DNA from 2 places in the Streptomyces sp. NPDC058373 genome. Region 2 is predicted to be linked to the other one. Evidence: riboswitches for the same ligand, from Rfam matches in the RefSeq annotation. Region 2 holds a riboswitch; the other holds the start of a gene.
The links. Region 2 has a riboswitch for cyclic di-AMP ahead of ACFWMZ_RS11800 (M23 family metallopeptidase). Riboswitches for the same ligand answer to the same signal wherever they lie in the genome.
Positions count from the first base shown of each region.

Region 1: another riboswitch for cyclic di-AMP. It lies ahead of ACFWMZ_RS15945 (peptidoglycan DD-metalloendopeptidase family protein); the one in region 2 lies ahead of ACFWMZ_RS11800 (M23 family metallopeptidase).

Region 1 covers NZ_JBHXJE010000024.1:17,652-33,264, forward strand. The annotation lists gene ACFWMZ_RS15900 (M20/M25/M40 family metallo-hydrolase) at 1-36, shown strand, start outside; gene ACFWMZ_RS15905 (prolyl oligopeptidase family serine peptidase) at 99-2,078, shown strand; gene ACFWMZ_RS15910 (LD-carboxypeptidase) at 2,165-3,103, shown strand; gene ACFWMZ_RS15915 (CocE/NonD family hydrolase) at 3,488-5,281, shown strand; gene ACFWMZ_RS15920 (YbaK/EbsC family protein) at 5,364-5,918, shown strand; gene ACFWMZ_RS15925 (GNAT family N-acetyltransferase) at 6,012-6,614, shown strand; gene ACFWMZ_RS15930 (hypothetical protein) at 6,663-7,067, shown strand; gene ACFWMZ_RS15935 (hypothetical protein) at 7,034-7,162, shown strand; gene ACFWMZ_RS15940 (VOC family protein) at 7,170-7,526, opposite strand; gene ACFWMZ_RS15945 (peptidoglycan DD-metalloendopeptidase family protein) at 8,020-8,979, opposite strand; cyclic di-AMP (ydaO/yuaA leader) riboswitch at 8,981-9,157, opposite strand; gene ACFWMZ_RS15950 (methyltransferase domain-containing protein) at 9,542-10,354, opposite strand; gene ACFWMZ_RS15955 (bifunctional phosphatase PAP2/diacylglycerol kinase family protein) at 10,527-12,050, opposite strand; gene ACFWMZ_RS15960 (TIGR03086 family metal-binding protein) at 12,173-12,790, shown strand; gene ACFWMZ_RS15965 (type 1 glutamine amidotransferase domain-containing protein) at 12,834-13,385, opposite strand; gene ACFWMZ_RS15970 (DUF2795 domain-containing protein) at 13,571-13,921, opposite strand; gene ACFWMZ_RS15975 (aminotransferase class I/II-fold pyridoxal phosphate-dependent enzyme) at 14,115-15,365, shown strand; gene ACFWMZ_RS15980 (MBL fold metallo-hydrolase) at 15,365-15,613, shown strand, end outside.
Region 2 covers NZ_JBHXJE010000014.1:101,645-117,257, forward strand. The annotation lists gene ACFWMZ_RS11765 (sulfurtransferase) at 1-415, opposite strand, end outside; gene ACFWMZ_RS11770 (VOC family protein) at 796-1,536, shown strand; gene ACFWMZ_RS11775 (alkaline phosphatase family protein) at 1,579-2,760, opposite strand; gene ACFWMZ_RS11780 (DUF5998 family protein) at 2,760-3,359, opposite strand; gene ACFWMZ_RS11785 (GNAT family N-acetyltransferase) at 3,432-6,311, opposite strand; gene ACFWMZ_RS11790 (HPr family phosphocarrier protein) at 6,540-6,821, shown strand; gene ACFWMZ_RS11795 (GntR family transcriptional regulator) at 7,683-8,369, opposite strand; gene ACFWMZ_RS11800 (M23 family metallopeptidase) at 8,583-9,356, opposite strand; cyclic di-AMP (ydaO/yuaA leader) riboswitch at 9,370-9,522, opposite strand; gene ACFWMZ_RS11805 (M16 family metallopeptidase) at 9,768-11,135, opposite strand; gene ACFWMZ_RS11810 (M16 family metallopeptidase) at 11,152-12,507, opposite strand; gene ACFWMZ_RS11815 (DNA topoisomerase (ATP-hydrolyzing) subunit A) at 12,705-15,152, shown strand; gene ACFWMZ_RS11820 (CobW family GTP-binding protein) at 15,263-15,613, opposite strand, start outside.

The DNA of each region.
Region 1 (15,613 bases), on a different contig from region 2:
GTCCGGGTGCTCGACCGGTTCCTGCGCAGCGCCTGACCCCCGGCCCGCCCCCGAAGGAGCGGAGCGGGCCGCAGCCGAACGAGGAGTTGGAAGACTTCATGAGTACGCCCGAGCCGTACGGTGCCTGGCCCTCGCCCATCGACGCCCGCCTCACCGCCGCCCACGACGGCCGGCCCGAGTTCGCCGCCCACCTCGGCGACGACCTGTGGTGGACCGCGCCCCGCCCGGCCGAGGGCGGCCGCCGCACCCTGGTGCGCCGCCGTCCCGACGGCATCGAGGAGTCCGTGCTCCCGGCCCCGTGGAACGTCCGCAGCCGCGTCATCGAGTACGGCGGACTGCCCTGGGCCGGGGCCCCGGGACCCGACGGCCCCCTCGTCGTCTTCGTCCACTTCGGGGACCAGCGGCTCTACGCCTACGAGCCGGACCGGCCCGGCGCCGAGCCGCGCCCGCTCACGCCGCTCTCCCCGGTCGGCGGCGGGCTGCGCTGGGTCGACCCGGCGGTCCACGCGGCCGAGGGCGAGGTCTGGTGCGTGCTGGAGGAGTTCACCGGCGAGGGCCCCGGTGACGTGCGGCGCGTCCCGGCCGCCGTCCCGCTCGACGGCAGCGCGGCCGAGAACCGCGACGCCGTCCGCGAACTCGACACCGACCGGCACCGCTTCGTCACCGGCCCCCGGCTCTCCCCGGACGGGCAGCGCGCCGTCTGGATCGCCTGGGACCACCCGCGCATGCCGTGGGACGGCACCGAGCTGAAGATCGCCGAGGTCACCGCGAAGGGCCCGTTCAGCGGCGTCCGGACCCTGATCGGCGGCCCGGAGGAGTCCGTCGCCCAGGCCGAATGGGCCCCCGACGGCTCGCTGATCGCCGCCACCGACCGGTCCGGCTGGTGGAACGTGCACCGCGTCGACCCGGAGAGTGGCGAGGCGAAGCCCCTCTGCCCGCGCGAGGAGGAGTTCGCCGGGCCCCTGTGGCGGATCGGGCAGCGCTGGTTCGCGCCGATGGAGAACGGCCTGATCGCCGTCGTGCACGGCCGGGGCAGCACCCGGCTGGGCATCCTCGACCCGGACGCCGGGGAGATCTGCGACGCCGCAGGGCCGTGGACCGACTGGGCTCCCTTCCTCGACGTGCACGGCAGCCGCGTCACCGGGATCGCCGCCGGACCGCTCAGCGCCGCCGAGATCGTGGAGCTGGACACCGTCACCGGCCGGGCCCGGGTCGTCGCCGCCCGGCACACCGACGCCGTCGACCCGGCCTACCTCCCGCACCCCGAGGAGCGCGTCTTCACCGGCCCCGGCGGCCGGGAGATCCACGCCACCGTCCACCCGCCGCGCCACCCCGAGCGCCACGGCCCCGAGGGCGAACTGCCGCCGTACGCCGTCCGGGCGCACGGCGGGCCCACCGGGCAGTCCCCCCTCGTCCTCGACCTGGGCGTCGCCTACTTCACCTCCCGCGGCATCGGCGTCGTGGAGGTCAACTACGGCGGCTCCACCGGCTACGGCCGCGCCTACCGCAACCGCCTGCGCGAGCAGTGGGGCGTGGTGGACGTCCAGGACTGCGCGGCGGTCGCCACCGCCCTGGCCGCCGAGGGCACCGCCGACCCCTCCCGGCTCGCCGTGCGCGGCGGCAGCGCGGGCGGCTGGACGGCCGCCTCCTCCCTCGTCGGGACCGACGTGTACGCCTGCGGTGTGGTGATCTACCCGGTGCTCGACCTCGCCGGGTGGGCCACCGGCGAGACCCACGACATGGAGTCCCACTACCTGGAGTCGCTGGTCGGCCCCCTCGCCGAGGTACCCGAGCGGTACACCGAGCGCTCGCCCACCGAGCACGCGGACCGGATCACCGCCCCCTTCGTCCTCCTCCAGGGGCTGGAGGACCCCATCTGCCCGCCCGAGCAGAGCCGACGCCTCCTGGAGCGGATGGCCGGGCGCGGTGTCCCGCACGCCTATCTCGCCTTCGAGGGCGAGGGGCACGGGTTCCGCCGCGCCGAGACCATCATCCGCGCCACGGAAGCCGAACTCGCCCTGTACGCCAAGGCGTTCGGGTTCGCCACCGACGTACCGGAGCTTGAGTTCCGGCACTGACGAGCGCCGGGCCACCCGGCCACCGGCCGCCGCCCCAGTCCGGGGGCGGCGGCCCGGCCCACCCTCACCCCCTCGGAGAGTCCCCCTTGCCCCAGCCCGTCCGCCCGCTCGTCCGCCCCTCCCGGCTCGCCCCCGGAGCCCGGGTCGCCGTGGTCGCCCCCGCGGGGCCGGTGCCCGAGGAGCGGCTGGAGTCCGGACTCGACCTGCTGCGCGACTGGGGCCTGGATCCGGTGGTCGCCCCGCACGTGCTCGACCGGCACCGCGCCTTCTCCTACCTCGCGGGCGAGGACGCCGACCGCGCCGCCGACCTTCAGGCCGCCTGGTGCGACCCGTCGGTCGACGCCGTGTTCTGCGCCCGGGGCGGCTACGGCTGCCAGCGGATGGCCGGCCTCCTGGACTGGGAGGTGATGCGCGCCGCCCGGCCCAAGCCCTTCGTCGGCTACAGCGACATCACCGCCCTGCACGAGCAGTTCGCGGTCCGCCTCGGCGTGGCGACGCTGCACGCCCCCATGACCGCGACCGTCGGCTTCCTCAAGAACCAGGCCGCCCAGGAGCACCTGCGCGCCACCCTCTTCGACCCCGAGTCGGTCCGCGTCCTCACCTCCGCCACCGGCCGCGTCCTGGTCCCCGGCCGGGCCCGCGGCGTCACCCTCGGCGGCTGCGTCAGCCTCCTCGCCGCCGAACTCGGCGTCCCGTACACCCGCCCCTCGGCCACCGGCGGGCTGCTGCTGATCGAGGACATCGGCGAGGAGGCGTACCGCCTCGACCGCATCCTCACCCAACTGCTGCGCGCCGGCTGGCTCGACGGGGTGGCGGGCGTCGCCCTCGGCTCCTGGGAGGAATGCGGCCCGTACGAGGAGGTGCGCGCCGTGCTGCACGACCGGCTCGGGCCGCTCGGCGTCCCGGTCGCCGAGGAGTTCGGCTTCGGGCACGGCGACGGGGCGCTGACCATGCCGTTCGGCCTCCCGGCCGAGCTGGACACCGAGGCGGGCACGCTGACCCTGGAGGTTCCGGCGCTGAGCTGAACGCCGCCGCGCCCGCCGCGTAGGCCCCGGCCCCGACAGCGGGCCCGTGATCTTCTCGGCGCCGCGCACCGGGGAAAACTCCTCGCGCAGCACGGCGAGTCCCGGCTCCTCGCGGGACTCGCCGTGGCCCGCGCCACGATCCGGGCCGAACGGGAGTGACTACAGGAGGCGTTGGGGGGCACGGGTGAGGATGGGGAGTGGCGGGCGCGCTGACGGTGTGTCACGCCGGTTCCCGCGAACGCCCGTGGCGGAGCGGGCGGCTCTTCACCGAACCTCCCACGACAAACCCCGGTCGCGTCCGTTGACCCCGGCGTGACCGGGGACACACGATGAGCGCTGCCCGTGCTTACCCGCGGGTAAGACCGTCTCAGTGTGGAGGCCCCCGTGACCCGTGCCCTTCCCCGTACCCGCCCGCCTCTCGCGGCCGCCCTCGGTCTCGCCCTCGCCGCGGCGCTCGCCCCGGCCGGCGGGGCGCACGCCGACGCGGCGGCCGAACCCACCGTCACGGCACTGAAGTTCACCGTCGACGTCGGTGGCAAGCGGTGCGCGGTCGACGCCGACCTCTACACCCCGGCGGGCGTCGACGCCGACCACCGGGCCCCCGCCGTCCTCACCACCAACGGCTTCGGCGGCGACAAGGCCGACGGCTCCACCGCCGCCACCGCCCGCACCTTCGCCACCCGGGGTCTCGTCTCGCTGGCCTACTCGGGACTCGGCTTCGGCCGCAGCGGCTGCCCGATCTCCCTCAACGACCCGGCCGTCGACGGACGCGCCGCCTCCGCGCTCGTCGACTTCCTGGCGGGGACGAGGGCCGCCGACGACGGCACCCGCATCGACCTCGTCACCCTCGACGGGGAGGGCGACCCCCGCGTCGGCATGATCGGCGGCTCGTACGGCGGTTCCATCCAGCTCGCCACGGCGGCCGAGGACGACCGGGTCGACGCCCTCGTCCCGATGATCACCTGGAACGACCTGGCGTACTCCCTCAATCCCAACAACGCCGACCAGCACCAGGGCGTCTCCTCCGACACCCCCGGCGTCCACAAGAAGCAGTGGACCGGCGGCTTCTTCCTCATCGGCGAGGCGCAGGGCCTGCTCAACCCCAGCCTCGACCCGTCCCGCATCGGCGGCGGGGGCTGCCTGCACTTCGTCGCCCCTGCCTGCGACACCAAGCGCGTCCTGGACTCCGGGAAGCTGCCGAAGGACAAGGCCGACCAGGTCCTCACCTACGCCCGCAGCGTCTCGCCGGTCTCCTACCTCGACCGGGTCAAGGCCCCCACCCTGCTCATCCAGGGCCAGGCCGACACCCTCTTCAACCTCAACGAGGCCACCGCCACCTACGAGACCCTCAAGGCCCAGGGCGTCGACACCGCGATGATCTGGCAGTCCTGGGGACACAGCGGCGGCATGCGCGACCCCGACTCCGGCGAACTCGATCTCTCCGACCCGGATCTGGAGGCCAGCTACACCGGCAGCCGGATCGCCGCCTGGTTCGACCGGTACCTCCTCGGCAAGGAGACCGACACCGGACCGGCCTTCGCCTACTACCGCGACTGGGCCCCCGCCTCCGAGGCGTACGCCACCGCCGACGCGCCGCCCGCCCCCGGCCGCGCCCTGCACCTCTCCGGGGACGGCGCCCTCGTCGACCAGCCCGACCAGGTGGTGCGCGGCAGCCGCGAGTACCGCAACTGGCTGATTCCCACAAGCCACTCCGAGTCCTCCCTCGCCGGTCTCATCGGCCTGCCCGACCCCAAGCCCCACGACCTCAAGGGAACGGCCCTCGACTGGACCACCGCCCCGCTCACCGCACCCCTCGACGTGGTCGGAGCCCCGCAGCTCCGCCTCAAGGTGGTCTCCCCGCGCGCCGAGCGGAACCAGGACTCGGGCGACGCCGCCGACCAGCTCGTCCTCTTCGCCAAGCTCTACGACGTGGCGCCCGACGGCACCAGGACCCTGGTCCACCGGCTCACCGCCCCCGCCCGCGTCGCCGACGCCACCCGCCCCTTCACCGTCACCCTCCCCGGCATCGTCCACCGCTACGAGGCCGGGCACCGCCTGCGCCTGACCGTCGCCGCCAGCGACGGCGCGTACTCCGGCAACCGGGGCGTCAAGCCGGTGACCGTCACCCACGCCCCCGGCGACTCCGGCACCCTCACCCTGCCGCTCGCCCAGGACTGACCGCCCGCCCCCGCCTCGGGCCCCCCGCGCACGCCGCCGGGCGCCCGAGGACGCGGGAGCGGACCCTGTTACCGTGCCGCGCATGCGCGCACCCATCGGCTCCTTCGACAACGCCCTGCCCGCCGCCGACCGCCTCGACCTGCTGCCCGCTCCCGTGGCCGAGGCCGTCAAGGAGGCGGGGCCCGGCACCGCCGGTCTGATCCACGTCGACACCGACCCGGCCATCGCCGACACCGCAGCCTTCGTCGCGCACTACGGCACCGACCTCATGGAGGCCTCCGCCAACTGCGTGATCGTCCTCGGCAGGCGCGGCGCCGACACCACCCCCGCCGCCTGCCTCGTCCTCTCCCGCCACCGGGTGGACGTCAACGGCGCCGTCCGCAAACACCTCGGCAGCCGCAAGGCCTCCTTCGCGCCCCGCGAGTTCGCCGTCGGCGAGACCGGCATGGAGTACGGCGGCATCACCCCCGTCGGCCTGCCCGCCGGCTGGCCGCTGCTGATCGACCCGGCGGTGGCCGACGTTCCGTGGGTCCTGGTCGGCAGCGGCGCCCGCCGTGGCAAGCTGATCCTGCCCGGCAGCTCGGTGGCCGCCCTGCCACACGCCGAGCTGGTTCCCGGGCTCGGCCTCGCCCCCTGACAGGGCTCCGCCGACGCCCCGTGGTGCGGGAGCGGCCCGGCTCCGCGATGCTGACGGGAGGCATGAGAGACGTACGGCAGGAGTGGATCCCGCATGAACAGGAAGACCGCCCCCGAGGGCGGCCCCACGGACCCCGCCGCCCCCGGCAGCCCGACGCCCGCCCCCGTCGCCGAGGGCCCGCGCACCACCTTGCGGCCCCTCACCCTCGCCGACGAGCCGGAGTTCACCGCGCGCGCCCGGGCCAGCCGCGACCTGCACCGGCCCTGGCTCTTCCCGCCGGTCGACGCCCGCTCCTACGCCGTCTGGGCGGGCCGCCTCGTCGGCGACGAGGACCGGGCCGGCTACCTCGTCCACGAACGGGCCACCGGCACCCTCGCCGGATACGTCGCCGTCAACAACATCGTCGGCGGCGCCTTCCGCTGCGGCGCCCTCGGCTACGGCGCCTTCACCGGCTGCGAGGGGCGCGGCCTGATGACCGAAGCCCTCGGGCTGGTCGTCGCCCACACCATGGACACCCTCGGACTGCACCGGCTGGAGATCAACGTCCAGCCCGGCAACACCCCCTCCATCAGCCTCGCCCGCCGCGCCGGATTCCGCCGCGAGGGCTTCTCGCCCGACTTCCTCTTCATCGACGGCGCCTGGCGCGACCACGAACGCTGGGCCCTCACCCAGGAGATGCGCGACCAGGCCGACTGACCCCGGCCGCCGACGCCCCCTGGCCTCCGCACCCGGTCAGGGGGTTCCATGGCGGCCAGGGGCGCGAAGGGCCGCCCCGGTGAGGGGAGTACGCCTTGGCGGCCACGATCCGGCCCGGCGCGCCACCTCGTACGCGCCGCCGAGCGCTGCGCCGAGGCGCTCGCCGACGCCCTCGCGCGGCGCGGCACGCCCGGCGGGGAGGACCCGGCCGACGAGCCCTCCCCGCTGATCACCGCACTGGTCCGGGAGGCCGTCCCGGCGCTGCTCGCGGCGGAGCGGCCGGCGGCGGCGCGCGAGGCGTACCGGCTGCTCCACCCCGCGACCCGCGCCCGGGGCCGTTTCCGCCTGCTGGAGGCGCAACTGCTGCCCGCCGAAGGGAGCGCGAGGCCGCGCTCGCCGTCTTCACCGACGGGTTCGAGGTGGCCGACCTGCGCGAGGGCGACGAGGTGCTGAGCGAGACATGGGCCCGGCTCAGCGGCGAACCCCTGCCCACCGCCCACGACTTCCGGATGCGGCCGGAGGGCCCGGAGCGGGCCGGGGGCGACTGACGGGTGGTCAGCCGGAAGAGCCGAGCCGGTCGGCGTATTCGAAGACCGAGCCGTCCGGGTGCATCGCGACCAGGGTGCGCCCGGCCGGGGTCGCCACCGGCCCCGCGATCACGGCGGCACCGGATGCGGCGAGGACCTGGCCGGTCTCCTCCACGTCGGCGACGGCGATGGTCGCGGCGACCTTCCGCAGCACGTCCAGGTCGGCCTTGGGCCCGCTCATCAGCAGGAAGCAGCCGACAGCGGCGACGGAGACGCCGCCCTGCTGGTGCCGCATCGCCCGGCTGCCCGCCAACCGCTCGTAGAACGGCACCGCGGACTCCAGATCCTCGACGCAGATCCGCAGTGTGGTCCCCAGGATTTCCACGCTTCACCCATTCCTGACGCTCCGGCCCGCACGGTCGCGGTTGGCCTCGCCGCGCGGCGCCGGGCGGAGGAAGATCCAGGCCCCTCGCGACGCCCTCATGATGGCATGCCCCACCGGCACCGTCAGGCCCTCCCCGGAGCCTCAACTCCCTTCAGGGAAAAGGCCCGCTTCGCCGGAGAAGCGCCTCCGGGCGTCCCGGCCGGCCGCCTCGCCTCAGAACAGCAGGACGGCCTTCACGCGCAGTCCGCCCGCCTCGAACCGCTCGTGCGCCGCGCGACCGGATGGTGCTCGGCGACCCACCCGCGCAGCTCGCCCGCGTCGGCCGGCTCCACCAGCCGGGCCAGATCCGCCCTGCTGCCCCGCACGTAACTCTTGGCCACACCCGGCGCGTCCGGCAGCGGTGTGCCGGCGACTGCCCGGTGCGGGCGGCAACTCCCTCACCAGATCCACCACCCCGGCCGGTGGTGAGGACCCGGCGGTGCCGGGGGAGGCGTCAGACGGAGACGCCGTGACCGCGCAGGTAGGCCAGCGGGTCGATGTCCGAGCCGTAGCTCGGGCCGGTACGGACCTCGAAGTGGAGGTGCGGGCCGGTGGAGTTGCCGGTCGAGCCGGAGAGGCCGATCTGCTGCCCGGCCGAGACGGTCTGGCCGGACGAGACCGAGAGCGACGACATGTGGGCGTACTGGGAGTACTTGCCGTCGGCGTGCTGGATGACGACCTCGTTGCCGTACGAGCCGCTCCACCCGGCGGAGACGACGGTGCCCTCACCGATGGCCTTGACGGAGGTGCCCGAGGAGGCGGAGAAGTCGACACCGGTGTGGTAACCGGAGGACCAGCTACCGCCGGAGGCGCGGTACGCCGTGGAGGTGGAGGCGTCGACCGGCTTGTTCCAGCCGGAGCCGGTGGAGGCGGCGGGCTCCTCGGCCTGCTCGGCCTGCGGCTTGGCCGGGGCGGCCGGCTTCGGCGCGGTCTCGGTCTTCTCCGGGGCGGAGGCCTCGGTGTCGGCCTTGGGGGCGGCCTGCTTCGGCGCGGCGCTCTTCGGCTGGGCCGGAGCGGACTTCGGGGCCTCGGCGGCGGTGCCGTCGACGGAGAGCTTCATGCCCGGAAGGATCAGGTTCGGGTCGGAGCCGACCACCTGGCGGTTGTCCTGGTAGAGCTGCTCCCAGCCACCGTCGACGTCCTGCTCGTCGGCGATCTTGGCCAGGTAGTCGCCGACGGCGACCTCGTAGGTCTTCGCCTCGTCCTCGGCGGCGGCGTTCTTCGGCGCCTGCTGCTGAGCGGCGGCGACGGCCTGCTTGACGGAGACGGACTCCGGCGCCGACTGGTCGGCGGCGTGCGCGTTGGCGGCGCCCATCAGCGGCAGGGCCAGAGCGGCGCTGCCGGAGCCGGCGACGGCCAGCGTCCGGGCTATGCGCATGGTCCTGGTACGGCGGTGCTTCCCCTTGGCGGGCATGAAGGTTCCTCTCCGGCGCCTGCGAGGTGAGCTGTCGGGTTCGGGCTGGAGATGCCCGGCCGCGCCATCGGCGCGGCTTCACCCCTAGCCGGGGCCGGGACGTGCGCGGCGCGCTGTCCTGGACTCGGCGGCTTACCTGGGTCCCCCGCTCCTGCCGTGGACGGGTCGATGTGGGATACCGGACGGCGGCAGGATTCGGCGATCCATCCGGAATGACGGTGACCGTAGACGAGCCCGACTCCCGCGAACAAGCAGCGCCGGCGCCCCGGAAGTCGCTTTCTTGATCCTTTGTTCCGGGGGCGGTCACCCTCCGTAGATACGTGATCTTTCCGGACGCGGCGGGCGCTGCGCCCCGCTCCACGGCCGCTGCCACGGACCGTGACGGCTATGACGCTGCTCACGGGGGCGATCCAACGACTCCCAGGGCGAAGCTATTTGATGCATATAAAGCGCAGTGCCCTATTTGTCTGTAATGGTGGGGAAGAGTTCTCGGGGCCCCCGCCACGGGAGAGGGGTGGCCAGCTCCCGTGAGGGTGACGCCCCGTCAGGTCGGGCGCCTCGCTCAGGCGCGGCAGAGCAGCTCCCCGTGGAGCACCGCGAACCAGCCGTCGGGGGCCGCCGCCCAGTCGCGCCAGGCCGCCGCGATCCGCTCCAGGTGCTCCTGGTCCGCGTATCCGAGCGCGACCGCCCGCCCGGCGTACCCGGAGGCCGTGGTCCGGTCCGCCCACAGGCCGCCCCACCAGGCCCGCTCCGCCTCGTCGGCGAAACACCAGGCCGAGGCGGTCGCCGTGACGTCGGCGAACCCGGCCTCCCGCGCCCACGCCTTCAGCCGCCGCCCCGCGTCCGGCTCGCCGCCGCCCGCCCGCGCCACCGACCGGTACAGCTCCAGCCACGCGTCGAGCCCCGGGCCGCTCGGGTACCAGGTCATCGCCGCGTAGTCGGAGTCCCGTACGGCGACCAGGCCGCCCGGCACGCACACCCGGCGCATCTCGCGCAGGGCCCCCACCGGGTCACCGAGGTGCTGGAGCACCTGGTGGGCGTGGACCACGTCGAAGGAGTCGTCGGCGAAGGGCAGCGCCTGGGCGTCACCCGTGCGGAAGGCGGTGTTGGTCAGCGACCGGCCGGTGGCGGTGGAGCGCGCCGCGTCCAGGATCTCGTCGGCGTTGTCGATCCCCGTGACGTGGCCGTCCGGTACCAGGGCGGCGAGGTCGGCGGTGATCGTCCCCGGGCCGCACCCCACGTCCAGGACGCGGTGGTGCGGCTCCAAGGCCCCCAGCAGGTAGCCGGCCGAGTTGGCGGCGGTGCGCCAGGTGTGGGAGCGCAGGACGGACTCGTGGTGGCCGTGGGTGTAGACGACGGCGGGATCGGTGGGCACGGGCGGTCTCCTCGCGGCGGGCGTGCGGACGGTGGTCCGGGGGCCCGCGGCGTGGACGTGGCGGCGGCCCCCGGTGCCGTGACCGTACACGCGCGTGGCCGCATCGTGAGACCCCCGTCTCGCCATGCGGTCGACGGGGAGGGCCGCCCACGCCGCCGGGAATGACGTGGCGTCAGAGCGCCAGCGGCCGGTAGACCCGCAGTCCCTCGTGGAGCTTGTCCAGCTCCAGACTCGGGCCCGCGTCGGTCACCTCGCCGTCGAAGGCCAGCGGCGTGCCCGCGCTGATCCCGCCGATCCGCAGCCGCTGCACCCGTACCGCCGCGTGGAACGGCGAACGCGTCAGCGGACCCGCCAGCGCCGCCGCCACCAGCCGCACCCCGGGCCCGCGCCCGCCGTGCACCGCGCGGACGTCCAGCAGGCCGTCGGCCAGGTCGGCCCTGCGTCCGCCGGTCAGCCCCATCCGCCGGTAGGTGCAGTTGCCCGCGAACAGCAGCCACAGCGGGCGCCGCTCTCCCTCCACCACCGCCTCCAGCGGATGGTCCCTGCGCCGCACCCGCGCCGCCGCCACCACGTCCGCCAGCCGCCCGCCGACCCGGCCCGACCAGCGCTCCCGCTCCCGGACCAGCTCCGGGTAGACCCCCAGGCTGAAGGTGTTGAGGAAGTAGCCGGTCCGCTCCCCGGAACGGAAACGGCCCACGTCCACCGCGACCGCGTCGCCCGCCTCCACCGCCCGCCCCAGCTCCTTCGGGCCCTCCATCCCCAGGTCGTGGGCGAAGTGGTTGAGGGTGCCGCCGGGCAGCACCGCCAGCGGCAGTCCGTACCGCAGCGCCACCCCGGCCGCCGCGTTGACCGAACCGTCGCCCCCGCAGATGCCGAGCGCCAGCGCGTGCCCCGCCGCCTTCTCCAGCTCCGCCACCAGCCCCGGACCCTGGCACTCCACGATCTCGGCCTCGGGCAGCAGCTCCCGCAGGGCCCGCGCCTTGTCGGGGGTGCCCGCGCCCTGGTTCACCACCATGACCAGGCCGTGGCCCCGGGGGAGTGCCGGTACGTCCACCAGCGGGCGGCCGGGGGAGGGCAACTGGTCCCGGGTCGGCACCAGGCCGCGCACCGCGAAGGCCGCGCCCGCTCCCAGCGCCGCCCCGGCCAGCACGTCGCCGGGGTAGTGCACGCCGGTGTGGACGCGGGAGACGGCGACCGCCGCGGCCAGCGGGGCCACCGCCGCGCCGAGGGCCCGGGACTCCATCGCCACCCCGGTCGCGAAGGCCGCCGCCGACGCCGAGTGGCCCGACGGGAAGGAGGAGGTGATGGGCTGCCGCTTGAGCTGCCGTATCAGCGGTACCGCCTCCAGGCCCGGCCGCTGCCGCCGTACCGTCCGCTTGCCCAGCGTGTTGATGGTCGCCGAGGCCAGCCCGAGCGAGGCCAGCCCGCGCACCGCCGCCCGGCGGGCGCGCGGCGAGCCGGTCGCGGCCAGGCCCGCGGCCACCGCGCCCCAGAGCAGACCGTGGTTGGCGCTCCGGCTGAGCTTGGGCAGCATCTGATCGGCACCGGGCCAGCGGCGCGCCGCGACCGCCTCGAAGACGGTGCGGTCCAGAGCGACCAGCCGGGCGGCCAGGGAGACCGGGCGCTTCGGCGCGAACACGGCGGGCACCTGCGGGCGCCGTCGCGCGGGCAGGGGGTTCACAGGGTCAGGACGCATGCCGCACGCGTACCCCCGCGCTCCCCGGTCACCCCCACCGGCGCGCGCCACCGGGCGCGTACATCACCGGATCGGGCGCCCGCCCTCGGCGGACGCGCCCCCACGGTGTGAGGATGGATCCCATGTCCTCCTCCGGCGCGTCGGGCGCAGACCCCGAGACGAGTACCCCCAGCCACTCCGAACTCCTCGCGCGGCACGCGGCCGCGCTGGACCTCTTCGACCGGCGGGTCCACGACATCCTCGACGACCAGTGGGACCACCCCACCCCGTGCACCGAGTGGAACGTTCGCGACCTCGTCGCCCACCTGGTCTCCGAACAGCTCTGGGCACCCCCGCTGCTCGCCGGGGAGACCATGGAGTCGGTCGGCGACGCCCTCGACGGCGACCTGCTCGGCGAGGACCCGGTCGGCGCCTGGGAGGCGGCCGCCCGCGGCGCCCGCGAGGCCTTCGCCGCACCCGGCGCGCTCGACCGCACCGTGCAGCTCTCCTACGGGCCGAGCGGCGCCGACCACTACTGCGGCCAGATGACCACCGACCTGATCATCCACGCCTGGGACCTGGCCCGCGGCATCGGCGCGACCGAGCACCTCCCGGCCGAACTCGTCTCCTTCGCCGACCGGGAGACCGCGCCCTACGCCGACGACCTCTCGGGCAGCGGTGTCTTCGGCCCGCCGCTCACCCCGCCCTCGGGCGCCGACCCGCAGACGCGGCTCCTCGCCCGCCTGGGCCGCGAGGCCTGACCGGCGCGCGGCGGGGCCGGCCGCTCCGGCCGGCCCCGCCGGCTCAGCGTCCGGCGGCCGCCGCCGTCGTGAAGACCCCCACCAGTGCCTCGGTGAAGGCCGGCAGATCGTGCGGGGTGCGGCTGGTGATCAGCGTCGTGGGCCCGGACGAGTCGACCCGGACGGCCTCGTCCACCCAGGTCCCTCCGGCGTTGCGGATGTCCGTCGCCAGGCTCGGGTACGAGGTGAGCGTCCGGCCGCGTACGGCGTCCGCCTCGATCAGCGTCCACGGGGCGTGGCAGATCGCGGCGATCGGCCGCCCCTGGTCCACGAAGTCCTTCACCAGGTCCACGGCCTCCTCGTCGGTGCGCAGGTGGTCGGGGTTGGCCACCCCGCCCGGCAGGACCAGCGCGTCGAACATGCCCGCCGAGACCTCGCCCACGACCTGGTCGACGGGGAAACGGTCCCCCTTGTCCAAGTGGTGGTAGGCGAGGATCTCTCCGGGCCAGGTCGACACCAGCACGGCTTCACCGCCCGCCTCCGTCACGGCCTCCCACGGTCCGGTCAGTTCGCTCTCTTCCACGCCCTCGGGCGCCACCAGGAATGCGACACGCATCGGCGCTCCCGCCCTTCGAATCCTCGTCCCGGCTCGTCCGGCCGCCCCGTCCGACGGCCCGGGGTGGCCTGCCCGCCGCCGTCCGGGTGCCCTTCCAGGGTCGCGCGGACCGCCCCCTCCCCGCAAAGGGGACCGGGGGGCGGTCCGGCGACCCGGCCGGGCCGCCCGGCCTCACGGACCTGCCGTCAGGCGGCGGCCCGGGCGTCCACCACGGCCGTCGCCAGCTCCTGCACATTGCGGTACGTCATGTCGGCGGGCAGCGGCGCCAGCAGCGCCACCACCTCGTCCGGGCAGTGCCCGGCGCCCAGCACCCGCGCCAGCTCCGGCGCGCGGGCGGGGAAGGGCGTACGGCCCAGCCGCCGTCCCAGCTCGTGCCGGACCTCCGCGATGTCCGGGTGCGACCCCAGCGGGTCGCCCGGCTCCGCGTCGTGCCACTCCTCGGACCGGGTCGGATGGCCCGACCTCAGGTAGTCGCGGAGCTCGTGCTTCATCCCCTCGTCGCGGTGGACGCTCATCCGGTCACTGCCTCGCTGCATGCTGTGCCCTTCTGTACGGGTCCGTTCTGCGGGTACGGCCTCGCGGCCGTGGCCCGTCACGTACCCCTCGGGCCCGGCCCGAACCATCACGCCGGAGCGGGGCCGTTCCCCGGATGGGAGGCGCCCGGTGGTGGGCGGGGCGCGGGCGCGGCAGAGTGCGAGAGGGGTAATGCGTCGAGCGGAGGTACGGCGGATGGAGAGCGCCCTGGAGGGCCGTGGACCCGTCCGGTACGGCCCACCCGTGCCGGAACCGGGCCTGCCGGTCCTACCCGAACTGGCCGCCGTCCTCTCCGACGCCGCCGCCAGTCCCTACGCCGAGCCCCCCGGCGGCGGCCCCGCCCTGCTCGACGCCGCCCGCGGCTACTGGGCCCGGCGCGGCCTCGCCGCCGATCCCGCCCTGCTCGCCGCCGCGCCCGGCGCACCCGCCCTGCTCCTCGCGCTGACCGCCGCGATCGGCGGCGACGTGCTGCTGCCCCGGCCCTGCCCGGCCTGGTGGGCGCCGCAGGCCCGGCTGCTGGGCCGCCCCACCTTCACGGTCACCTCCCCGGCCGCCTGCGGCGGCGTCCCCGACCCGTACGCCCTGCTGGAGACGGTCCGCCGGGTGAGGGCCGAGGGAGGCGACCCGCGGCTGCTGGTGCTCGCCGTCGCCGACGACCCGACCGGCACCGTGGTGCCGCCCGAGGTGATGAGCCGCGCCGTGGAGGCGGCCGCCGCCGAGGGGCTGCACGTGGTCAGCGACGAGACGTGGCGGGACACCGTCTACCGGCCCGAGGAGACCACCGTCGTCGGCCCCGCCGAGATGCTGCCCGACGGCGTCACCGTGATCTCCGACCTCTCCGGCGGCTGGCTCCCCCCGGGCTGGCCCGCCGCCGTCGTCCGCTTTCCCGACACCGCCACCGGCGCCCAGTTGCGGGCCCGCTGCCTCGACATCCTCACCGCCCTCGACGCGGCCCTGCCCACCCCCGTCGCCGCGGCCGCCGCGCACGCGCTGGCCGAACCGCCCGAACTCACCGCCCGCCTCGCCCGCGCCGTCGCCCTGCACGGCCGCCTCGCCACCGCCCTGCACACCACGCTGCGGACCGCCGGGGCCCTGGTCCGCCCGCCCCAGGCCGGCCGCCACCTCTACGCCGACCTGTCGCCGCTCGCCCCCGGCCTCGCCGCCCACGGGGTCACCGACGCCCTGGAACTGGAGAACGACCTGACCGCCCGGCTCGGCATGCCCGCCCCCGGCGGCCACCGCTTCGGCGACGACCTCGCCGGACTGAGGGTGCGGCTCTCCACCGGCCCACTCCTCGGCGACGACGAGACGCTCCGCGCCGGGCTCCTCACGGGCGCCCCCGACCCGCTCCAGGCGGCCCCCGTACGGCGGGCCCTGGACCGGGTGGCCGAGGTCCTCGGCGCCCTCGCCGCACCACCCCCCGCCGGAGCAGAGGAGGCCCCCTGATGACCGAGCAGCGCGACCCCGCCCCCGCGCCTGCCGGCCCCCTCGTCCCGGCACCCGCCGCCACCGCCCTGCCGGACCCGCCCGCCTCCGGTCGCCACCGCCGCCGCTCCTACCGCGACCGCCTCACCGCCCCGCTCCCGGGCGTCCGCGCCCTGGCCCGCCTCGCCCGCGAGGCCGGAGCCCTGCGCCCCGGCACCGAGGCCCGCCGCGACGTACCGCTGCTGCCCTGCGAACCCGCGCCCCTGCCC
Region 2 (15,613 bases):
CGCCCGGCTCCGGCTCCGGCACGTCCGTCTCCAGCGGGCCCTCCCACACGGCGAGCCCGCCGTCGAGGACCCGTACCGAGGGGTGTCCGGCCCAGCGCAGCAGCCACCAGGCGCGCGCCGCGGCCCAGCCCTGCCCACCGTCGTAGGTGACGACCGGGCGGGCGGTGCCCACCCCGGCCGCGCGCATCGCGGCGCCGAACCGCTCCACGTCGGGCAGCGGGTGGCGGCCGCCCTGCCCGGGGCCACCGGACAGCTCGCGGTCGAGGTCCACGTGGACGGCGCCGGGAAGGTGGCCGGCCAGGTAGGCGGGGCGCTGGTCCGGGCCGCCGAGCTGCCAGCGGACGTCGAGCAGCACGGGCGGGCGGGGGCCCGCCAGCTCCCCGGCGAGTTCGGTTGCGGAGATGATCGCGTTCATGGGGCCATCCTCGCGCACCGGCGCGCGGCCCTCCGCTCTCCCGCAGAAGCTGACCGGACCGACCGGACGGCGTACCGTCTGTACGGACTCACGTACACCGGGTGATCCCGGACTGTGACCTCAGGGCCATGGCGTGGCAACGGATGAGAAACGACGGATCGGGCAGGCTGCGCTTACGCGTGGTGCGGTCCGGGTGTGGCGCCCGGCCGTGCGGGACGCCGACGGCGGCGGACCGGCGGAGCGCGGCGCGCCCATCGACGGACGGTCCGAGGAGAGAGTGGCAGATGAGAGCGGTGCGGGGGCAGGGAATGGACCGGAGAGGCGAGCCGGCCGGCAGCCTGGAGCGGCCGGTGCCCGGAACACCCTGCTGGGTGAGCCTGATGGTCAACGACCTGGAAGCGACCCAGGAGTTCTACGGGCGGCTGTTCGGCTGGGAGTTCCGGCCCGGGCCCCAGCAACTGGGACCGTACACGCGGGCGTTGCTGGACGGCCGGGTGGTGGCCGGGATCGGGCGGATGCCCGAGGGGCGGCGGCTGCCGGTGGCGTGGACGCCGTATCTGGCGGCGCACGACGCGGACGAGACGGCCGGGACGGTGCGGCACTGCGGCGGCACGGTCGGAGTGGGTCCGCTGGACGCGGAGGACGCCGGGCGGATGGCCATCGCCACCGATCCGTCCGGTGCGATCTTCGGGATCTGGCAGGGCCGCGAACACCGGGGTGCCGCCGTCGAGGGGGTAGCCGGGTCGGTGCTCTGGAACGAGCTGGTGACACCGGCGACCTCAGGCGTCCTCCCCTTCTACCAGACGGCGTTCGGCTTCGAGGCGGAGCCGGTGGCGACCGAGGAGGACTCGGTGACGCTGCTGCTGGAGAAACGTCCGGTCGCCTCCGTGCAGGGGGCCGGGCAGGCGCTCGGTGAGCACGAGGCGCCGCACTGGCGGACCCACTTCGCCGTCGAGGACCCGGACGAGACCGTCAACCGGGTCATCGAGCTGGGCGGGCGGGTGCAGCGACCGCCGCGCGACGGCACGCACGGGCGGACCGCCACGGTGGCCGACCCGTCGGGCGCCGTCTTCACGGTGGCCCGCCCCCTGGGGCCGAGGGCGGCCGGGAACGCGGCCTGACGGCCGACCGGGCCCGGGCGGTGCCCCGCCCGGGCCGGGGCGTCAGGTGCGGACCTCCAGCAGCGGCACCAGCTGCTCGGCCGGAGTCATCGAACCGTGCATGCCGGTGAGGGCCGACTCGTTGGGCTCGCGGCGGGTGGCGGTGATCGCCACGTCGTCGCGGGCGGCGACGATGACGTCGCCGAGCCGGTCGCGGACCCGCTTCTCGACGTGCGGGCCGAACCAGCCCGCCTCGATCGCCTCGTCCTTGCCCGCGACCCAGCACTGCTCCCCCAGCACCTCGCGCCAGACGGTGCGCACGTCGGCGGCGGCACCCGGGACCGCGTAGACGTGGCGGGCGCGCCCCTCGCCGCCGAGGAGGCGTACGCCGGCGTTCAGCTCCCAGTCCTCGTCCACGTCGAAGCGGTGGTGGTCGCCGAAGGGGATGTCGACCATGCCGTGGTCGGCGGTGACGTAGAGGGCGCTGCGCGGCGGGAGCTGCTCGGCGAGGCGCTGGGCGAGCCCGTCGACGTACATCAGCTGGCCGCGCCAGGCGTCGGAGTCGACGCCGAAGCGGTGGCCCTTGCCGTCGACCTCGCTGTAGTACGTGTAGACCAGCGCGCGGTCCCCGGCGGCGAGCTGGGCGGCGGCCAGGTCCATCCGCTCCTCGCCGGAGAGGCGGCCGTGGAAGGTGCCGCCGCTGAGGGCGACCCGGGTGAGCGGGGTGTGGTGGAAGCCGGGGGCGGAGACCTGGGCGGTGTGCACCCCGGCCGCGTCGGCCAGCGAGAAGACCGTGGGGTACGGCTGCCAGGCGTGCGGGTCGGTCCACGGCTTCCAGCGGAGCTGGTTCATCAACTCGCCGCTGTCCGGATTGAGCGCGGTGTACCCCGGCAGGCCGTGCTCGCCGGGGGCGCGGCCGGTGCCGACGGAGGCGAGCGAGGTGGCGGTGGTGGCGGGGAAGCCCGCGGTGAGCGGCCGGCCGGTGCCGCCACGCGAGGTGGCGATGAGGGAGGAGAGGAACGGCGCCTCGGCCGGGTGGGCGAGGAGCTGGTGCCAGCCGAGCCCGTCGATGAGGAAGACGCAGTTGCGGTCGGCGGGCGGCAGCTCGGGGAGGGTCGCCGTCAGGCCCGCTACGCCGGAACCGGCGGCCAGCGTCGGCAGCAGGTCGGCGAGGGAGCCGGTGCCGTAGGCGGGGACCGGGGCGGAGGCGACGGAGAGGGGCTCGGGCCAGACGGAGTGGCCCATCAGCGGCCGGCCGGCGTGGCGGTGGCGGCCGTCGCCTCCGAGAGTGCCTGGGCGAAGGCGAGGGCCTGCCGGACGGTGTCGGGGCCGTCGCCGGCCTCGCTGACGCGCAGGCTCAGGTCGTCGGCGGTGGAGCTGCCGGTGTAACCGTGGTCGGCCTCGCAGTTGGGGTCGCCGCAGGCGGCGGGCTCCAGGTCGATGCGGGCGACGGCGCCCCAGCCGATGGTCAGGACGACCTCGCGGGGCAGGGTGCCCGGGGTGTACGACTCCGGGTTGGCGACGACGCGGCTGAGGACCACCGAGGAGATCCGGCCGGTCTTCACCGACTCGGTGGAGGTGGTGGCGAGGGGCGTCGGCGAGCCGGAGTCGGCGGCCTGCTCGTCGGTGTGGCTGACGATGAACCGGGTGGGGGTGAGGACCAGGACCGTGACGTGGCGGCGGACCTCGTTCGCGTCGAAGGTGGTCTCCTGATGGACCAGGTACGACGCGACGGGCTCGCCCCCCACGGCGGCCTCCACCGCCTCGGCCACGAGGGCCGGGTAGTAGCCGCTGCGCTCGATCGCCGCGCGCAGCCCCTGGGTCGTCGTACCGGTCTTTGCCATGCCGACCATCCTACGGGGGCGCACCGACCGCTGGGGACGGCCCGGACGAGGTGTCCTGTGCCCGCGCGAGGGTCAGTAGGCGGGCAGGGTGCGCGGGCCCAGATCGTCGCGGGCGGGCGGCGGGGCGAGGCGGACCGCGGCGCCGAGGACGCTGACGCCGCGGGGGGCGACGACCACCGGCTCCAACTGCACGTCGACCACCTCGGGGTGGTCGTCGACCAGCCGCGAGACCCGTTGCAGCAGCTCCTCCAGGGCCGGGGTGTCGACGGGTGCGGAGCCGCGCCAGCCGAAGAGGAGCGGGGCGGTCCGGATGGACCGGACCATCGCGGTGGCGTCCCGGTCGGTGACGGGGACGAGGCGGTGGGCGGTGTCACCGAGGAGTTCGGAGGGGGCCCCGGCGAGGCCGAAGGTGAGGACCGCCCCGGCAGCCGGGTCGATGACGGTGCGCACCACGGTGTCGACGCCGCGCGGCGCCATCGGCTGGACCACCGGCCGCAGCTCGGCCGGGGTGCCGAAGAGGCCGGTCAGCTCGGCGTACGCCTGGCGCAGCTGGGTCTCGTCGGCGAGGTCGAGGCGGACCCCGCCCAGGTCGGCGCGGTGGCGCAGATGGGGCGCGGTGGTCTTGAGGGCGACCGGGTAGCCCAGGTGGGCGGCGGCCCGGACGGCGGTGTCGGGGTCCGGCGCGGGCAGCGTGGGGCGGACGTCGACGCCGTAGCGGGCGAGGAGGGCGCGGGTGTCGTCGGCGCCGAGGGTGTGGGCGCGCGGCGCGCCGCCGGGCGCCTGGGCGTCGGCGGCGGCCAGCAGCCGGGTGATGTCGGCGGCGGCGCCCCGCTCGTCGATGTCCTCGTACTCCGGTACGCCGCCGGGCCGCTGCGCCTCGCGGCGCCACTGGGCGTACCGGACGGCCTCACCGAGGGCGCGGACGGCCCGCTCGGCGGCCGGGTAGGCGGGGATGCGGCGGGTGCGGGGGGCCGGGGGCGCCTCGTCGTCCGTGGCGGCGCCGGGGTCCGGGGCGGCGGGGCCGGGGGCGGGGCCGCGCTGGGTGGCGGGGCTGCCCGGGCCGGTGCCCGCGGCGGCGGAGAGGGCTTCGGCGAGGCCGCCGAGTTCCACGTGGACCACGACGACGGGCTTGTCGGGGGCGGTGGCGTGGGCGGCGCGCAGGGCGGCGCCGAGGGCCTCGCCGTCGGGGCGTTCGGGGACGCCGTCGGCGCCGACCCAGGGGATGGCGGTGACCACCACGGCGTCGCAGCCGTCGTCGGCGAGGGCGGCGGCCAACGCGGCCCGGAAGTCCTCGGGGGTGGCGTCGGTCGTCAGGTCGCGGGGCGGCAGCGGGCGCAGTCCCTCGGAGAGGCAGGCGTCGTAGCTGAGCAGGCCGAGCGACTCGGAGTTGCCGAGGATGGCGACGCGCGGTCCGGCGGGGAGCGGCTGCCCGGCGAGGAGCAGGCCGACGTCGACCAGCTCGGTGACGGTGTCCACCCGGATGACGCCGGCCTGGCGCAGCAGCGCGGAGACGGTGGCGTAGGGCAGGCGGGTGACGGGGGCCGGGTGGCCGGTGGGGGTGATGCCGCTGTGCCGGGCGCCCTGGACGACGACCAGCGGCTTGGCGGCGGCGGTGCGGCGGGCGAGGCGGGCGAACTTGCGGGGGTTGCCGATGGTCTCCAGGTACATCAGGGCGACGTCGGTGTGCGGGTCGTCGTACCAGTACTGCATGACGTCGTTGCCGGAGACGTCGGCGCGGTTGCCCGCGGAGACGAAGGTGGAGACGCCGGTCGGGTTGGGGACGCCGTCGGCGCCGCCGCCGTCGCGGTGGAGGGCGGAGAGCAGGGCGATGCCGATGGCACCCGACTGGGTGAAGAGGCCGACGCGGCCGGGGACGGGGAGTTCGGGGGCGAGGGAGGCGTTGAGGCGGGTCTCGGGGGTGGTGTTGATGACGCCGAAGGCGTTGGGGCCGATGACCCGCATGCCGTACGAGCGGGCCTGGCGGATCAGGGCGCGCTGGCGCTCGCGGCCCTCGGGGCCCTGTTCGGCGTAGCCCGCGGAGATCACCACGAGCCCCTGGACACCGTGTTCGCCGCACTCGGCGACGGCCTCGGGCACCCGTTCGGCGGGGACGGCGATGACCGCCAGGTCGACGGGTTCGGCGATGTCGCGGACGGAGCGGTGGGCGCGGACGGAGTCGAGGGTGTCGCCGGTGTCGGGGAAGCCCTGGTTGACGGCGTACACCGGACCGGTGAACCCGGCGCCCAGGATGTTCCGCAGGATGCTGCGGCCGACGCCGCCCAGGGCGCGGCCCACGCCGACCACGGCGACCGAGCCGGGGGCCAGCAGCCGCTGGACCGAGCGGGCCTCGGCGCGCTGCTCGCGGGCGTGCTGGACGGCGAGCGAGCGGTCAGTGGGCTCCAGGCCGAACTCCAGGCGGACCACGCCGTCCTCGAAGCTGCGCTTCTGCTGGTAGCCCGCGTCGGTGAAGACCTTGATCATCTTGGTGTTGGCGGGGAGCACCTCGGCGGTGAAGCGCCGGATGCCGCGCTCGCGGGCGACGGCAGCGATGTGCTCCAGCAGGGCGGAGGCGACGCCGCGGCCCTGGTGGGCGTCCTGGACGAGGAAGGCGACCTCGGCCTCGTCGGCCGGGGCGGAGGCGGGCATGCCGCGGGCGTCGATCCGGTCGTAGCGGACGGTGGCGATGAACTCGCCGCCGACCGTCGCGGCCAGCCCCACCCGGTCGACCTGGTCGTGGTGGGTGAAGCGGCGGACGTCCTTGGCGGACAGCCGCGGGTAGGGCGCGAAGAACCGGTAGTACTTCGACTCGTCCGACACCAGCTCGTAGAAACTGACCAGCCGGTCGGCGTCGTCGGCGGTGATGGGCCGGATGCGCGCGGTGCCGCCGTCGCGGAGCACGACGTCGGCCTCCCAGTGGGCGGGGTAGGCGTGCTGGTCCGACGGGGTCTGCATGGGAGCAGCGTACGGGTCGCGGGGCGGTCGGGCACGGGGCAGGCTGGGCCTTGTTCCGCGGGCCGCCGCAGGGTGGGGCGGGCGTCGCGGGGCGGGGACTCGGCGGGGCGCGGGCCGGGTGCGGATGTCCCTGACGGGACCGCTCCCCGACGTGTGGGAGTCTGGTCTAGACAACATCGTCCGGCAGATGACGGACGGAACGTCCGATTCGTGAAGGGCAGCAACAACATGGCTGAGCGCCGCGTCAACGTCGGCTGGGCCGAGGGCCTGCACGCCCGCCCCGCTTCCATCTTCGTCCGGGCCGCCACCGCCTCCGGCGTGCCGGTGACCATCGCCAAGCCGGACACCGCCCCGGTCAACGCCGCCTCCATGCTGGCGGTCCTCGGCCTCGGCGTGCAGGGCGGCGAGGAGATCGTCCTGGCCGCCGACGCCGAGGGCGCCGAGGCCGCCCTGGAGCGGCTGGCGAAGCTGGTGGCCGAGGGGCTGGACGAGCTTCCCGAGACCGTCTGAGGGGGCGGGGGGCGACCCGCCCGGGGGCGGTTTTGGCCGCGCGTGAGGCGCGGGGGCGGGTGGGTTCGCCACGGGCTCGGCCCCGGGGGCTGGCCGCCTGACGGCTTGGGTCGTCTCGCTCCCGCGCCCGCGCCGGAGACTCGGCCGCTCGGGACGGGGCGTCAGGTCGGGGGCTCCGGCAACCGAAAGGGGTGCGCCGCGTCCACCTGCGGGCTCCTCGCCCGAGGCGCGTTCGCCGCCGTCTCGGGATTCCGGTCGCGGGGACACATTCGCCGCCCGCTTCGGGGCTTCGAGCGCCGGCGTGCCTCCCGCGCCCGCACAGGGGCTTGGGCCGGCCCCCGGTCGCGTGCCGCACTCGCGTCAGGGCCCCGCCCGACGGTGCCGTTCTGCGCCCGCGGAGTCCGGCCCCGCATGGGTTCGTGCCGTCCCGCCCGCTTGCCGCCGTGTCCGGTGGTCAGGTGCGGCGCGCTGTCGTACGCGTGAGTTCCGGACGCCGTGACGACCCGCCAGCGCATGGCCGAGGGCCCGCACGTGTCCCCGCCGGAGCCCAGCCCGAAGCGCCCGAGGCTCTTCCCCGCCCCGACCCCGACGGCCGGAAGTCCCCGCGACATTCAGAAGACGGGCCATTGCGCGGATACGGGGCCGATGCATGGCGGACCGGGAGGCACCCGGAACGGGGCGTCCCGCCCGCACTGCTGGAATTCCTGTGGCGTCCAGGTAATTCGCGCATGCCGAATCAGCCCGCTGCCGGTGTGTCATTCCTCCCGCCTCGGGCGTGGGAATTCACGGAACACGTGCAGGCCGCGGAAGCCGCCTGCGACGCCGTTCGGAATTCGCTTTTCTTTGTATACGGTGCCCGTGTTAATTGCGGCCCCCCGAAGTGTTGACGGCATGTTGCGAACTGCTCACGCCGGCGGACCGGGGGCCGAAGCGGAGGCGGTGGACCGCTGTCGCGCGTTCGGCGTGCTGGGCGGTGAGGGCGCGTGCCCGCTCCGCGTCGCCGCGCGCCACCGCGTCGACGATCGCCCCGTGCTCGGCCCAGGACTCGACGGGGGCGGCGGGCGGGTCGACCGCGTACATCCAGGTGACCTTCTGCCGCAGCTGGGTCAGCAGGGCGGTGAGGCCGGGGCTGCCGGAGGCCTGGGCCAGTGTCTCGTGGAACCAGACGCCCAGGGACCGCAGGTCCTCCCCCTGCCCCAGCCGGGCGCGCTCCTGGCCCAGCCTGACCAGGCCCCGCAGTACCTTCAGGTGGGCGTCGGTGCGGCGCCTGGCGGCGCGGGCGGCGCCCAGCGGCTCCAGCAGCAGGCGGATCTCCAGCAGGTCGGCCGCCTCCTGCTCGGTGGGCTCGGCGACGCACGCCCCGGCGTGCCTGCGGGTGACGACGAACCCCTCGGCCTCCAGGGTGCGCAGCGCCTCGCGGACCGGGACGCGGGAGACGCCGTACCGGCGGGCGAGCTGCTCCTCGGTGAGGCGGGAGCCGCGCTCGTGCACACCGGAGACGATGTCCTCCCTGATCGCGGTGCATACCGATTGCGCGGGAACACCCATACCCATCCTCCGCCTCCGTACCGCGAAACGCGGACGTCCGAGTTCTCTTTCCGCGACTCTAAGGCAGGACGGGCCGATTTCCGACGGCGCCAGGTAATTCATGGATATCTTTTGGCCGGAAAGCGTTAGCAGGCGGCGTGCGCCCGGGTATGCCGAAGGCCCCGGTTCGGGAAGAATCCGGGGCCTTCGGGAAGAGTGCGCGGGCGGGGTGGGTCAGACGTCGACGCCGTGACCGCGCAGGTAGCCGACGGGGTCCATGTCGGTGCCGTACTCGGCGCCGGTGCGGGCCTCGAAGTGCAGGTGCGGGCCGGTGGAGTTGCCCGTGGAGCCGGAGACCGCGATCTGCTGGCCCGGAGTGACGGTCTGACCGACCTGGACGGTGGCCGACGTCAGGTGGCCGTACTGGGTGTAGGTGCCGTCGTGCATCTTGATGACGACCTCGTTGCCGTAGGCGCCGCCCCAGCCCGTCTCCACCACGGTGCCCGCGCCGACGGCGCGGACCACGCTGCCGGAGGGGGCGTGGAAGTCGACGCCGGAGTGGCTGCCGGAGGACCAGAGGCTGCCGCCGGTCTGGTAGCCGGTGGAGACGTAGGAGCCTTCCACGGGGCTGACGTACCGGTTGAGGCGCTCGCGTTCGGCGGCGCGGGCGGCCCGGACCTTCTCAGCACGCTTCTTCTCGGCCGCCCGCTTGGCCTCGGCGGCCCGGAGGCGCGCCGCCTCGACGACGGCCTGTTCGGCGGCGGCGTCCTCGGCGGCGAGGCGCTGGGCGGCGGCCTGGTCGCCGATCCGGTCGGCGAGGCTGTCGCCGATGGTGATGGCCTGGGTGAAGCCGGTGTGCACGGGGGCCTCGGCGGCCGCGGCCGGGGAGGCGAGGGTGCTCACCACGCCGGTGGTGGTGAGGGCGGCGACGCCGGCCAGGCCGGCCCCGGTGCGGGTGGCCCGGCGGGAGGGACGCCGGTGCTTCCCGGTGGGACGGGTGAACGCCATGGAGCGGCTGGTCCTTTCCTTCCTTCTCGCCTACCGGGTTAGCTGACGGGTTCGGAGCAGGAAGGTCTCCTACGGGCCCCTCGCGAGAGGCACCCGATTCACCCCTGGGACGTGGGTCCCCGGTTCCCCGGGCTCGCGCCCTGCGGGGATTCGGCGATGACTGCCCGTTCGCCACGGGTGTGGCGGATGCGTCGGCCGGACAGCCGCAGAGACGTTAATCGGCACTTCTGTCGCGCTACAAACCGAACGCCGCTTTTGTAGCGCACACCACAGGGCAGACAGGGTGTCACCCCCGCGAACCGGACATCAGCGGCGAGGCGTGGACATGACGGAACCCCGGCCGCCGCGAGGGCTTCCGGGGTTCCGCGTCCGCGGCTGAGCGGATGTCAGCCGAGAGGAGCTGATCGTTCGTCAGCCGGTGACCACGCTGACCTCGCCGATGCCGAGCGCGCGCACGGGCTCGGCGATCCGCGAGGCGTCGCCGACCAGCACCGTCACCAGCCGGTCGGCCGGGAAGGCGCTGACCACGGCGGCGGTCGCCTCGGTGGTGCCGGTGTCGGCCATCATGCGGTACAGCCGCGCCTGGAAGTCGTCCGGCAGGTGCTGCTCGACCTGGTCGGCGAGGGTGGAGGCGACGGCGGCGGCCGTCTCGTACTTGAGCGGCGCCACCCCGACGAGGTTCTGGACGGCCGTGTCCAGCTCGGCGTCGGTCAGCCCCTCGGCGGCGAGGGTGCGCAGCACCTTCCAGAGGTCATCCAGGGCCGGTCCGGTGGACTCGGTGTCGACGGAGCCGCTGATGGCGAGCATCGCCGCGCCGGTCCCCTCCGGGGTGGAGCGCAGCACCTGGGCGAAGGCCCGCACGCCGTACGTGTAGCCCTTCTCCTCGCGCAGAACGCGGTCCAGACGGGAGGTCAGGGTGCCGCCGAGGCTGTACGTGCCGAGCACCTGGGCGGGCCAGACCCGGTCGTGCCGGTCGGGTCCGACACGGCCGATGAGCAGCTGGGTCTGGACGGCGCCGGGGCGGTCCACGATGACGACGCGCCCGGTGTCGTCGGCGGTGACCGGCGGGACCGGGTTGGGCCGGCCCGCGTCGCCCTGCCAGGCGCCGAGGCTCTGGGCGAGGAGGGCGTCGAGGTCGGTGCCCTCCAGGTCGCCGACGACCACGGCGGTGGCGGTGGCCGGGCGGACGTGCCGCTCGTAGAAGGCGCGGACGGCCGCCGCGTCGATCCGCTCGACGGTCTCCTCGGTGCCCTGGCGGGGCCGGGAGATGCGCGAGTCGGCCGGGAAGAGCTGCCGGGACAGCTCCTTGGCGGCGCGGCGGGCCGGGTTGGCCTGCTCGTGCGGGATCTCGTCGAGGCGGTTGCGGACCAGCCGCTCGACCTCGGCCGTCTCGAAGGCGGGGGCCCGCAGCGCGTCGGCGAGCAGCCCGAGCGCCTTCTCCAGCCGGGAGACCGGGACCTCCAGGGAGAGCCGGACGCCGGGGTGGTCGGCGTAGGCGTCGAGGGTGGCGCCGCAGCGCTCCAGCTCGGCGGCGAACTCCTCGGCACTGTCCCGGTCGGTGCCCTCGCTGAAGGCGCGCGCCATGATGGTGGCGAGGCCGTCGAGCCCGGCGGGCTCGGTGTCCAGCGGGCTGTCGAGGAGCACCTCGACGGCGACGACCTGCTGGCCGGGGCGGTGGCAGCGCAGCACCGTCAGGCCGTTGTCCAGGGTGGTGCGCTCGGGGGCGGGGAAGGCCCACGGGCGGGGCGCTCCCCCGGCCGGCTGCGGGTGGAGATCCATGGCGGGGGTGATGACGTCACTCACTGGCTGCGGCCTCCTCGCCGGTCGCGGCGTCGGTGTTGTCGGCTTCCTCGGGGGTGAGCGGCTCGTAGACGAGGACCGCGCGGTTGTCCGGGCGGAGCCGCTCGGCGGCGGCCTGGCGGACCTCGTCGGCGGTGATCTCCAGCACTCGGCCGACCGCGCTGAGGGCGAGCTGCGGGTCGCCGAAGAGGACGGCGTACCGGCAGAGTTCGTCGGCGCGCCCGGCCACGGTGCCGAGCCGGTCCAGCCACTCGCGCTCCAGCTGGGCCTGGGCGCGCTCCATCTCCTCGTCCGTCGGGCCCTCGGCGGCGAAGCGGGCCAGCTCCTCGTCGACGGCGGCCTCGATGACGGGGATCTCGACGTCCCCCGAAGCCTTGACGTCCAGCCAGCCGAGCGAGGGCGCGCCGGCCAGCCGCAGCAGGCCGAAACCGGCGGCGACGGCCGAGCGGTCGCGGCGGACCAGGCGGTTGTAGAGCCGGGAGGACTCGCCGCCGCCGAGGACGGTGAGCGCCACGTCGGCGGCGTCGGCGGCGCGGGTGCCGTCCTCCGGGAGGCGGTAGGCGGCCATCAGGGCGCGCGCGGGGACCTCCTCGCGGACGACCTCGCGCAGTTCACCGCCGATGGTGTCGGGCAGCGAGCCGTCCCGCGGGGGCTGCTTGCCGTCGTGGCCGGGGATCGAGCCGAAGTACTTCTCGACCCAGGCGAGGGTCTGCTCCGGGTCGATGTCGCCGACGACGGAGAGCACGGCGTTGTTCGGCGCGTAGTACGTGCGGAAGAACTGCCGGGCGTCCTCCAGCGTGGCCGCGTCCAGGTCGGCCATCGAGCCGATGGGCGTGTGATGGTACGGGTGGCCCTCCGGGTAGGCGAGGGCGGTGAGCTTCTCGAAGGCGGTGCCGTAGGGCACGTTGTCGTAACGCTGGCGGCGCTCGTTCTTGACGACGTCGCGCTGGTTCTCCATCGACTCGTCGTCCAGGGCCGTCAGGAGGGTGCCCATGCGGTCGGCCTCCAGCCAGAGGGCGAGCTCCAGCTGGTGGGCGGGCATGGTCTCGAAGTAGTTGGTCCGCTCGAAGCTGGTGGTGCCGTTGAGCGAGCCGCCGGCGCCCTGGACCAGTTCGAAGTGGCCGTTGCCCTTCACCTGGGCGGAGCCCTGGAACATCAGGTGCTCGAAGAGGTGGGCGAGGCCGGTGCGCCCCTTGACCTCGTGGCGCGAGCCGACGTCGTACCAGAGGCAGACCGCGGCGACCGGGGTCAGGTGGTCCTCGGAGAGCACCACGCGCAGGCCGTTGGCCAGGCGGTGCTCGGTCGCTGTCAGGCCGCCGGAGGCGGCCCGCGCTGTGGCCGTGTCACCCATGGGCAGGTACGTCCCTTCGCTCGCGAATTCTGGAGAAGTCCTCTCAGTCCTGTCACTCTATGCAACCGTGCCGACAGGGGGCGAAGTTCCCGCCGGAAGGCACGCGAAGGACGGGGCGCGGTCGGCGTTGTCCGTGGCGCGGTCCACAATGGTCGGCGTCATGTCCAGACCTTGTTGGTGAAGGAGCCGCAGCAGCGATGGCCCGCCGCAGCACGAAGACCCCGCCACCGGACGACTTCGAGGAGCGCATCCTCGACATCGACGTTGTCGACGAGATGCAGGGCTCCTTCCTGGAGTACGCCTACTCGGTGATCTACTCGCGTGCCCTCCCCGACGCGCGGGACGGCATGAAGCCGGTGCACCGGCGGATCGTCTACCAGATGAACGAGATGGGGCTGCGCCGCGAGCGCGGCTACGTGAAGTGCGCCCGGGTGGTCGGCGACGTGATGGGCAAGCTCCACCCGCACGGCGACACCTCGATCTACGACGCGCTGGTGCGCATGGCGCAGCCGTTCTCCATGCGGCTGCCGCTGGTCGACGGCCACGGCAACTTCGGTTCGCTGGGGAACGACGACCCCCCGGCCGCGATGCGGTACACCGAGTGCCGGATGGCCGACGCCACCTCCCTGATGACGGAGTCGATCGAGGAGAGCACGGTCGACTTCGCGCCCAACTACGACGGCCAGGAGCAGGAACCGGTGGTGCTCCCCGCCGCCTTCCCCAACCTCCTGGTCAACGGCGCGTCGGGAATCGCGGTCGGCATGGCCACCAACATGCCGCCGCACAACCTCGGCGAGGTCGTCGCCGCCGCCCGCCACCTCATCAAGCACCCGGGCGCCGACCTGGAGACCCTGATGCGGTTCGTCCCGGGTCCCGACCTGCCGACCGGCGGGCGGATCGTGGGGCTGGGCGGGGTGCGCGACGCGTACGCCAACGGGCGCGGCACGTTCAAGATCCGCGCCACGGTCGCGGTGGAGAACGTCACGCCGCGCCGCAAGGGGCTGGTCGTCACCGAGCTGCCGTTCAGCGTCGGCCCGGAGAAGGTCATCTCCAAGATCAAGGACCTGGTCGGCGCGAAGAAGCTCCAGGGCATCGCCGACGTCAAGGACCTCACCGACCGCGAGCACGGCCTGCGGCTGGTCATCGAGATCAAGAACGGCTTCGTGCCGGAGGCCGTGCTGGAGCAGCTCTACAAGCTGACGCCGATGGAGGAGTCCTTCGGCATCAACAACGTCGCCCTGGTCGACGGCCAGCCGCTCACCCTCGGCCTCAAGGAGCTGCTGGAGGTCTACCTGGACCACCGGTTCACCGTGGTCCGCCGCCGCAGCGAGTTCCGGCGCGGCAAGAAGCGGGACCGGCTCCACCTGGTCGAGGGCCTGCTGGTGGCGCTCATCGACATCGACGAGGTCATCCGGATCATCCGGGACAGCGAGAACTCCGCGGAGGCCCGCGAGCGGCTCATCGAGCGGTTCTCACTGAGCGACATCCAGACGCAGTACATCCTGGACACCCCGCTGCGCCGCCTCACCCGCTTCGACCGGATCGAGCTGGAGTCCGAGCGGGACCGGCTCAACGCCGAGATCGAGGAGCTGACGCGGATCCTCGACTCCGACGCGGAGCTGCGCAAGCTGGTCTCCTCGGAGCTGGCCGCGGTCGCGAAGAAGTACGGCACGGACCGGCGTACGGTGCTGCTGGAGTCGTCCGGCGCGGCCGCCGCGGTGCCGCTCCAGGTGGAGGACACGCCCTGCCGGGTGCTGCTCTCCTCGACGGGGCTGCTGGCGCGGACCGCCGACGACCAGCCGCTGGCCGAGGCGCCGAAGCGGGTCAAGCACGACGTGATCGTCTCGGCGGTGGCGGCGACGGCCCGCGGCGAGGTCGGCGCGGTCACCTCGGCCGGGCGGCTGCTGCGGCTCCAGGTGATCGACCTGCCGCAGCTGCCGGGGACGGACACCTCGCCGAGCCTGTCGGGCGGCGCGCCGGTCGCGGAGTTCCTCACCCTGGAGGCGGACGAGCGGCTGATCTGCCTGACCGGCCTGGACGAGTCCTCGCCGGGGCTCGCGCTCGGCACGGCGCAGGGCGTGGTGAAACGCGTGGTGCCCGACTACCCCTCGCACAAGGAGGAGTTGGAGGTCATCACGCTCAGGGACGGCGACCGGATCGTCGGCGCGACGGAGCTGCGCACCGGCGAGGAGGACCTGGTCTTCATCACCGACGAGGCGCATCTGCTGCGCTTCCCGGCGTCGGTGGTCCGCCCGCAGGGGCGGCCGGCCGGCGGTATGGCCGGGGTGAAGCTGAGTGAGGGCGCCCGGGTGGTGTCGTTCACGGCGGTCGACCCGTCCGTGGAGGCGGTGGTGTTCACGGTGGCCGGGTCGCGCGGCACGCTCGACGACTCGGTGCAGACCACGGCGAAGGTGACGCCCTTCGACCAGTACCCGCGCAAGGGCCGGGCCACCGGCGGGGTGCGCTGCCAGCGGTTCCTGAAGGGCGAGGACTGCCTGAGCTTCGCCTGGGCGGGCCCGTCCCCGGCCCACGCGGCACAGCGCAACGGGACTCCGGCGGAGCTCCCCGAGCCGGACCCGCGCCGCGACGGCTCGGGCGTCTCGCTGCCCAAGCCGGTGGCGGCGGCGGCCGGCCCGGTCGGCTGACCCCCCGTCCCGGGGTGGTGTACGCCCCCGGGAACTCCGCCCCGGCGCTCGCTGCGCGCCGGGGCGGAGTGCGTTCAGGCGGCGGTCACGCCGTACGAGGGTTCAGGCGGTCACGCCGTAGGCAGGGCCTCCCCCGGTTCCCGGGCGGCGGCCTCGCCGCGCAGGGCGTCCGGGTCGTCGGGGTCGGCGGTGTCCTCGTCCTCGCGGACGAAGCGCAGGACGCTCCACAGGTGGCGTTCGTCGGCCTCCCCGGTGAGGTCGCGGCAGCCGTCGAGCCCGGTGGTGAGGGCGTCGGGGTCGATGCCGGAGCCGATCAGCACGAGCTGGCTGCGGTGCTCCTCGCCGGGCTCCCAGGGGCGCGGGGCGAACCGCAGGAAGCGGCCGACGGCGTGCACGGTGTAGACGTGGTCGGGGTCGAGCGGGCCGAAGTCCACCACCCCCTTGATGCGGTAGAGCCCTTC